Regions from separate parts of the Listeria sp. ILCC792 genome, predicted to be linked through region 1. Evidence: predicted binding sites of a transcription regulator. Region 1 holds the regulator's gene; each other region holds the start of a gene.

Region 1 (2,207 bases):
TGTAATTTCCAACATAGTGAGTGATTTTTGTCCGGGAAATCTCATAAACTTGGTTCACCACGCGGTCCAAAAAATAGCGGTCGTGCGAAACGATGAGCAGCGCGCCCGCATAATTTTGCAAATACCCCTCAAGCCACGAAAGCGTCGCAATATCCAAATGGTTGGTCGGCTCATCTAAAATCAAAAGATCTTGTTTGGATAAAAGTAGTTTCGCAAGTGCAAGCCTAGTTTTCTGCCCACCACTTAAAGCCGCGACTAATTTTTCATAATCCTCTTCAAAAAAATGGAGACCATGTAGCACCGAACGAATTTCCGCTTCATACGTATAGCCGCCGCGTTCCTTGAAAAGGTGTTGCAGTTCATCGTAACTATCCAAAGCCTGCCTTGCCGTCTCAGCATCCGCGTATATACCGCTGTCCGCCATTTTAAGCTCCATCTCGCGCAGCTCGCGTTCCATGTTACGCAAGTCTTCAAAAACAGTCAGCATTTCATTCCAAATCGTCTTGCTCGACTCAAGCCCCGTATTTTGCGCCAAGTAGCCAATCCGCACATTTTTCGGCTTTGAAATTTGCCCCGCATCATATGAAGTCTGCCCCGCAATGATTTTCAGAAGCGTTGATTTTCCCGCCCCGTTTCTGCCAACTAGCGCAATCCGGTCATTTGTTTTAATTTCTAATTTTATATTTTCTAAAATCGTTTCCGCACCAAAGTACTTCGCAATTTGTTGTACTTGCAAAAGAATCATATTTTTCTCCCCTATCTCTTTCTAGTTTAGCGTAAAGGTGAGCCCGTTGCAATCACACATTTGATTTTGTGAAATCATTAGCATTAATTGTGATTTTACGATACAATGAGAGCAGGTAAACAAAATAAATACTGATAAAATAAAGGTTTTCTAAATGTGTGAGCAAAAAGTTTGTGCATTTTATGTGAAATGTTTATAGTATATAAGCAAGCATGTGAAGGAAAGAGCAGTCATTTTGCTTGAAAACGAACCATATTTTATCAGGAAGAAGGGACTAATTGGCATGATGGATGAAACGACAAAAATTCCACAGGCGACAGCAAAACGCTTACCGTTATATCATCGCTATTTGAAATATCTACATGAATCAGGAAAAGAACGTGTATCTTCGGCAGAGTTAAGTGAAGCTGTAAAAGTGGATTCCGCAACAATTCGCCGCGATTTCTCATATTTCGGCGCACTCGGCAAGAAAGGATATGGTTATAATGTTTCTTATATTCTTGACTTTTTTGGAAAAACGCTCAGCCAAGATAAAGAAACGAACGTTGCCATTATCGGTGTAGGGAATCTTGGAACCGCACTACTTCATTATAACTTCATGAAAAACAATAATATTCGCGTTTGTGCTGCATTTGATGTAGCTCCTGCAAAAGTAGGTACCGTCCAACAAGATATTCCAATTTATCATTTAAATGATATGGAAGAAATTTTAAAAGAAAATAATGTTGAAGTGGTCATTTTAACTGTACCATCTGATGAAGCTCAAACAACGGTGGATAAATTGATCGAAGCAGACGTGAAGGGGATTCTAAACTTTACGCCAGCACGTATTAGCGTGCCAAAACAAGTACGCGTCCATCATATTGATTTGACAACTGAATTACAAACATTAATTTACTTCCTAGAAAACTATCCATCTAAAAATTAAAACGCAGCTTAAGAAGCTCAAAAATAAAAGAACTTTGATGTAACTATCTGAACCAGCGCTTAAGAGTGCTGGTTTCTTATAAGAGGTGAAATGAATGAAACGACTGAAAAAATTAAATTGGACGCAGTGGGTTGCCCTTTTTATTTTTGTATCCATGGGGATTTCGATGATTGTGACCATCTTTGAAATTTTTACTGCCCCCGCGTCACAACCAGCAACAGGACCAAAAGTAACGCTCCGAAGTGATTATATTTTCTTACTGGTAGAAATCATTTTAGGGATTATTATTTTAGCTTTACCGTCCATTGTTTCTAGACGATTTAAATTTGAAATTCCGGGGCTTGTGTACCTCATGTTTATCGTTTTTCTATACGCCTCAATTTATCTTGGAACCATTCAACAATTTTATGCGAATGTACCTCACTGGGATAAAATATTGCATACGTTTAGTGGTGCGATGCTAGGCGCAATAGGCTTTTCTTTTGTGAGTTTACTCAATGCTAACGATAAAGTCGTCATGAACATGAAGCCCGG
Region 2 (2,207 bases), on a different contig from region 1:
ATTCAGCATTAGCACCGTATCCACCGGTAGTAACAACAACTGCGTCTGCTGTGATATTTTTCTTCGTCTTATCATTGAACACGACTTTCACGCCGTTTACTTTGCCATCTTTTTCAGTAATTTCCGTTACATTTGCATTGACAAACGTTGGAATTTCTTCTTTTTTCACATTTTCTAACAGGCCATCTACTAAATATTGTCCTACTGCGGAACCGTCTTCTGGACGATGCGTCCGTTTTTCATTCATTCCGCCTGTAATGGTAATATTATTTAGCGTAATTCCTTTTGAATCGAGCCAATCAATTGCGTCGGCGGAGTTATCTACAAAGAAGCGTAGCATTTCTTTATCATTCGTTCCGTGTCCGCCTGCTAAAGTTTCCTCATAAAAGAGGTCGTTACTGTCTTCAATCCCTTGTTCTTTTTGAAATTTAGTTTCTGAAGCATTCATACCAGACGATGCTTTGGACGTATTTCCTCCGGCAACTGGCATTTTTTCGAAAATAACTGGGTTTAAGCCTTTTTCTTTTGCTTCAAGTGCTGCGGACATTCCTGCACCACCTGCACCGATGATAATGATGTCGTAATGGTCTTCCAGTTTATCTAGTGATGTATAGCTCGCTTGAGATGCTCCTGAATTTGCTTCCGTAGCTTCCTCTTTTTCACTAGCCTTACTTTTCTCGTTTGACTTATCACTGGACCCGCACCCTGCTAGGACGAGTGTGATAGAAAGGATAAAAATAAGTGTAGCTAATAATTTCTTTTTCATTGTTAAACCTCCGTTTTTTCCCTTTTTCACGTTTATACCCTTACCTTGTGAACACATGAACAAGCATAACATAAAATAAACTCCTTGTGTGCGAATTCACAAAAAAAGTGCTCAAAAAAACAAAAATGAAACTATCTTTAGTATGAATATACTTATTCCAAGTTTAAACACATCGAAAATAAAAGCCGCTATCCTTGTTTTAGGATAGCGGCTTTTATTTCGTAAATACATTTGGCTCGAAATTAAGCTTCTTATACAAAACAATTTTAGAATTCGCTTTAATTTCATCTGCTCTTTGCACAGTTTACGATATTTCTCCCCATCTGGGATTTCATGAAAATTAACTTTTCTTATTAAATTATACGCGCGCCTTGTCTAAATGCGCGGTGTCATTAAGTTGTACGATATTAAATTGGCCATTCTCATATTCGACTTTACTAATACTTGTATTTAAAATTCGTTCGCCTTCTGCGCGGTGGTCTGACATTTTTCCGCCTCCTAAAAGATACATCAGGAGCGTTAACGTCATGCCGTGAGAAACGACGAGAATATGACCGCTTTTTTGTTCAGAAATAAGCTTTTGCATGCCTTTTTGAACGCGTTCTTCTAGCTCATAATAAGTTTCGCCGCCATTTTCGCTTGCGTCAAATGTCGCTGGGCTATGTAGCATCGCTTCACGCGCTTCTTTAAACTGAACATCTAGTTCGCTGACACGCACGCCTTCCCATGAGCCAAAGCTCATCTCACGAAACTCTTCGGTAAGGTGAATCGGGACTTTTTTTCCACTTAAAATGTATTTGGCTGTATCTTGTGTACGTTTACTTGGACTCACATAAGCTGCTTTAAAAGGAATATCTTGAAGTGCCTCGCCGACTAAAATCGCACCATTTTTCCCTTCAGATACAAGCGGGGAGTCTCCCCAGCCTTGCATTTGTCCAGTTAAATTCCATTCTGTTTTGCCGTGTCTTACAAAATAAATTGTCAATTTGCCTTGTTCCAATTCATTTCCTCCTATAATTCAAACACTAATAGATATTATTGTACCACTCCATCTATTTTTTTAAAAGAGGACGAATTTCGCTCATTTTCGGCTTTAAAGCTTGGCTAGACTTGTTGAAAGCGATTTAGTCGCCTTGTAAATTTCGCGATAAATCAGATAGATTTTTTCATATTTTGCTACATTTTGCGCATTTGGCGTATATAATTGACCTTGATACGTGACAAAAGTTTCCGCGCATGCATTTAAATCCGGATAAATCCCGAGCCCTGTAGCGGCAATCATAGCGGCCCCAAGGCCCGGACCTTGCTCACTCGTTAGCGTTCGCACATTTCGGTTGTAAATGTCCGCTTGCATTTGAAGCCATAGCGGGTTTTTGGCACCTCCGCCAACTGCAACGATTTCCGCCGCATCACGTCCTGCCAGTTTTAACAGCTCAAAAGC
Region 3 (2,207 bases), on a different contig from region 1:
TGATCATTTTGCTTTTACAGCACTGGCAATTAATACGGCGACGGCTTATTTGAAAATCCGTAAAATCGCTCTTTCACCGATTAAAATTACAATTGAAACGGAACTTGTGAATGATGATGGTGTTAAATTTGGCTTAGGTTCTAGTGCTGCTGTTACAACGGCGATAATAACCGCTTTAATGGAAAAATTTGCGCCTGATACGGAAATGTTGACCAAGTTTAAAATGGCTGCCTTGTCGCACCTTGTTGTTCAAGGAAATGGTTCTTGTGGTGACATTGCATCGTGTTTATACGGCGGATTAATTGCGTACACGACATTTGATCAGGAGTGGGTCAAAATGCATTTGCCGTACAAATCACTCGCTTGGTTTTTGGCAAATCCATGGCCGAAATTAAAAATTGAAAGACTACCTAATTTTGAAATGCCATTTTTAGTAGGTTGGACGGGAAATCCAGTCAGCACCGGCCGTTTAGTTGCGGAAATCCAACTTTTCAAAGAAGAGCAACCCGAAAAATATGCTGATTTCCTATTTAAATCCGAAGAAGCTGTTCAAAAGTTTTTATTGGGTATTAAAGAGCAAGACGTGAAAATAATGTTTGCGGCGCTTCGAAAAAACCGCGAGATTTTGCAGAAACTTGGTAATAGCGCAGGTGTTAGCATTGAAACGAGCTTGCTTTCGGAGCTTGCTAATGTGGCGGAAAGTTTTTCGGGTGTAGGAAAATCTTCTGGTTCAGGTGGCGGCGATTGCGGGATTGCGCTCATTCCAAATCAAGATTTAGCAGCAGAAGTGACTGCAAATTGGGTGGAAGTAGGTATAAAGCCTCTGCCATTTCAAGTTGGCGAAGTTCAGATTAAAAGTGTGGAATAAGTAGACTTGTTTTAGGGAATATCCTAGTAGCAAGTCTCTTTTTTTGTAGTTTGTGAAAAAAATCATATGCCAAGTTTTTGAACAAACAAGAAAAATCAGCTATAATGTAAAGCGAGTATGGATTTAAAGTTTTTTAATTACTTTAAAAGTTTGTGATATATTTAGAATGTGAAACTTAAAAAGGGATTTGAAAACAATTTTTTAGAAGTTGTATTTTTGCGCAAAAATACACACAAAAAACACACATCAAATGGAAAAGAGGGGATTCGGGTGTCGAAGCTACTAAAATCATTCCTACTAACCACGCTAGTTGCTGCTGTTGGCGTACTTGGCGGTTGTGGTGATTTAACAGTACTAGATCCAAAAGGGCCTGTAGCAAAAGGTCAAAGCGATTTGATTTTGTATTCCATTATTTTTATGCTTATTATCGTTTTGACAATTTTTGTATTGTTTACGATTATTCTTTTTAAATATCGTGAACGTAAAAACCCAAAAAATTATGAGCCGGATATGCACGGTAGCAGAAAATTGGAGATTTTATGGACGTTAATTCCAGTTGTCATTGTTATTGCGCTAGCTATTCCGACTGTAAAAACAATTTATGCGGGTGAGGAAGCACCAAAAGTTACTTCTCATAAAGACCCTGTTGTTATTTATGCGACAAGCGTTGACTGGAAATGGCTCTTTAGTTATCCAGAGGAAAGTATCGAAACGGTAAACTACGTACATATTCCAACTGATCGTCCCGTTTTATTTAAACTAACGTCTGTTGATACAATGACGAGTTTCTGGGTGCCGCAACTTGGTGGTCAGAAATACGCGATGACAGGTATGACGATGAATCTTTATCTGCAAGCAGATGAAGAAGGAACGTTTAAAGGGAGAAATTCAAACTTTAACGGTGAAGGTTTCCACGAGCAACGCTTTAATGTGATTGCACAATCGGATGAGGATTTTGCGGCTTGGACTAAAAAAGCGCAGCAGTCACCGAAGCTGACGCAAGATGTTTACGATAAGCTTTTAATTCCAGGCGGTTCAAAAGAAAAAACATTCTCTGGAACACATTATGATTTTGTTGATCCAGCGGCCGATCCAGAATACGTTTTCTACGCGTATAAACGTTTTGGCTTTGAGCTAACAAATCCACATAATCCAAATGTAAAAGTGACTGTTTCAGATACACCATTATTACCGGCGCGTCCGGTGACGGTGACGAACCCACAATTTGAACGGCACAATATGGAACCGATGATTATTAAAAACGGTTCAGGTTATCATAAAGATAAGCATTATGATGACGAAATGAAGAAAATGGAAGACGATATTCAAACGAATGAAT
Region 4 (2,207 bases), on a different contig from region 1:
ACTCTGTAAGGCGCAATCAGCTTGCGCGCGCTATTTTTAGTAAAGCAATGCTTGTGATGTGTATTTTAATGGTCTTGATGCTTTTTGGGATTCAATTGACATTTTTAACTGGGCTTAGTGCGGAAATAATGACGACGGTGACACTTATTTTCATGTTGCTCCTGTTAGTTATCGTCTTCCTGCTTGCTTTTTTCGTGGGTCAAGGCGGCTCAAGGCTGAAAATCGGGGGGACGAAAAATACAGATAAGCCCATTCGGGACGACGACAAGTACTGGAAACTAGGTATCTTTTATTTAAACAAAAGTGATCCTGCGCTCTTTGTCGAAAAAAGATTTGGCCTTGGTTGGACGATTAATGTGGCGCGACCGCTTGCTTGGATATTGCTCCTTGCCGTGATTTTGATTTCGGTTCTAATCGGCGTCATCCTTTAGTGTGCAACTTCTGCCGTTTTGTGTTATCCTTTTAGCTATAAAGCAGCAAAGGAGTGAGTGAAGTGTCTTTACAATCAGCACGGTTAGAAGAACATGAAGATCTCTTTTTAGTTGGCTTAGCTTGGCAGGGAACATTTGCCGAGGCACGCAAGGGAAATATTCGGGAGGTCATCCAGAAAATGAAATCGCTTCTAGGAGGCGAGTTTACAGAGCTTTACGGAATTTCCATTCACAATATCGAGGAAGGGCTGACGCATTATTCGGCGGTTTTAGCTGACCACAAGCCGAAACATTTGCCTGATGAGCTCGAATGGCTAGAAATTCCAGCACACACTTACTTTGTTGGAAAACACGAGGGGAAAACAGATGTCGAGGCAACTTACAAAGAAGTTGCGTCAGAAATCGAGAATCGCAATTATGAACCCTACATGACGGCTGATTTTCCTGTTTTCGATCCGCTACCATTTAAAATTGAAATTTTTGATTTAAAAGAAGACATCAACGGAGAAAGCGAGTTTGAAATCCGCATTCCCGTTGTCCGTAAAATTGTTGACTAACACAGGAAAGATTCCTGCATCATAAATAAAAAAACGTATCATGTTCAATTGGACTGATGCGTTTTTTATTTGGAAATGGCTAGAAGGAACAGACGAAATATGCTATAATGAAATCGCATTTTTGTGAATGAATTAACAAAAAGGAAGAAGTGATTGAGTTTGTCCTATTACAGTCCAAAAGAAATTACAGATGTGACGATTGAAAAGGGGATTCAAAAAGCGCGTTCGGGTACATTAAGTTTAGTTATTTTAGGATTTCTAGGAGGCGCATTTATTTCGCTCGGGTATTTGCTTTATATTCGCGTTGTAGGGACGATGCCGCATGAGTGGGGAAGCTTCGCCACATTTATCGGTGCGAGTGTGTTCCCAGTTGGCTTAGTTTGCATTTTACTCGGCGGCGGGGAACTGATTACCGGCAATATGATGGCGGTTCCGTTAGCTTTTTTTGATAAAAAAATAACTACTGCGATGCTGCTCCGTAATTTGGGCATTGTCACGGTGATGAATTTGGTAGGCGCTTTGTTTGTCGCTTACTTTTTCGGACACTTCATCGGTCTTACGGAAGGTGACTTTTTGGAAAAAACCGTTGCAACGGCGGGATCAAAAATTGACGCCTCGTTTTGGGTAGCCTTCGTTTCAGGTATCGGCTGTAACTGGTTTGTTGGTATTGCTGTCTGGTTATCTTACGGTGCAAAAGATTTTGCTGGTAAAATTTTAGCTATTTGGTTTCCAGTTATGGCTTTCGTTGCCATTGGTTTCCAACACGTTGTCGCGAATATGTTTATTATTCCCGCCGCGATTTTCGCAGGGCACTATACATGGGGGGATTTCATTTTAAATATCATTCCGGTATATCTTGGAAATTTAGTCGGTGGCGCCATTTTTGTTAGCCTTTGCTACTTCCTAGCGTTTAAAAAGGACGTACCACAACCGGAGAAAGAAGAAATTAGACAACCCGTAACAGAAAACGAGTAGTGCTTGTCACTACTCGTTTTTTTATAAATAGAAGTCATTTTAGCTTAAAGTCTTTATTTTTCTTGTTAAAGTGATAAAGATATTGCCGTAAAGAATGATGAGGAGAAGTGGTAATACAAGCCAATATGGCGATAAGGTAAAAGTTGGAAATACACTAAAAGGAATCATGATAGCTCCGAAAATTGTCCAACGTAAGCGAATTCGTTTGCAAAGTTCAATAAGTGATTCTGAATCTGTATAGAGT

What was found. The regulator Rex, encoded in region 1, represses fermentation and respiration genes when NADH is low (regulators of the CRP and FNR family bind a similar motif). The targets are predictions, from matches to a motif close to TTGTGAAATATTTCACAA.
Region 2: a site for Rex is predicted at 851-868, ahead of CFS60_RS13240 (flavocytochrome c). Genes of this name have one in related genera too.
Region 3: a site for Rex is predicted at 919-936, ahead of qoxA (cytochrome aa3 quinol oxidase subunit II). Genes of this name have one in related genera too.
Region 4: a site for Rex is predicted at 1,110-1,127, ahead of CFS60_RS03020 (formate/nitrite transporter family protein). Genes of this name have one in related genera too.

What each region holds. Positions count from the first base shown of each region.
Region 1 is NZ_FYBO01000008.1:88,757-90,963, forward strand. It holds gene CFS60_RS09745 (ABC-F family ATP-binding cassette domain-containing protein) at 1-745, opposite strand, end outside; gene CFS60_RS09750 (redox-sensing transcriptional repressor Rex) at 1,029-1,673, shown strand; gene CFS60_RS09755 (hypothetical protein) at 1,777-2,207, shown strand, end outside.
Region 2 is NZ_FYBO01000016.1:34,936-37,142, reverse strand. It holds gene CFS60_RS13240 (flavocytochrome c) at 1-766, opposite strand, end outside; gene CFS60_RS13235 (histidine phosphatase family protein) at 1,125-1,766, opposite strand; gene xylB (xylulokinase) at 1,860-2,207, opposite strand, start outside.
Region 3 is NZ_FYBO01000005.1:89,928-92,134, forward strand. It holds gene CFS60_RS07350 (phosphomevalonate kinase) at 1-868, shown strand, start outside; gene qoxA (cytochrome aa3 quinol oxidase subunit II) at 1,139-2,207, shown strand, end outside.
Region 4 is NZ_FYBO01000002.1:82,829-85,035, reverse strand. It holds gene CFS60_RS03030 (DUF1648 domain-containing protein) at 1-431, shown strand, start outside; gene CFS60_RS03025 (GyrI-like domain-containing protein) at 494-988, shown strand; gene CFS60_RS03020 (formate/nitrite transporter family protein) at 1,148-1,963, shown strand; gene CFS60_RS03015 (DUF2812 domain-containing protein) at 2,003-2,207, opposite strand, start outside.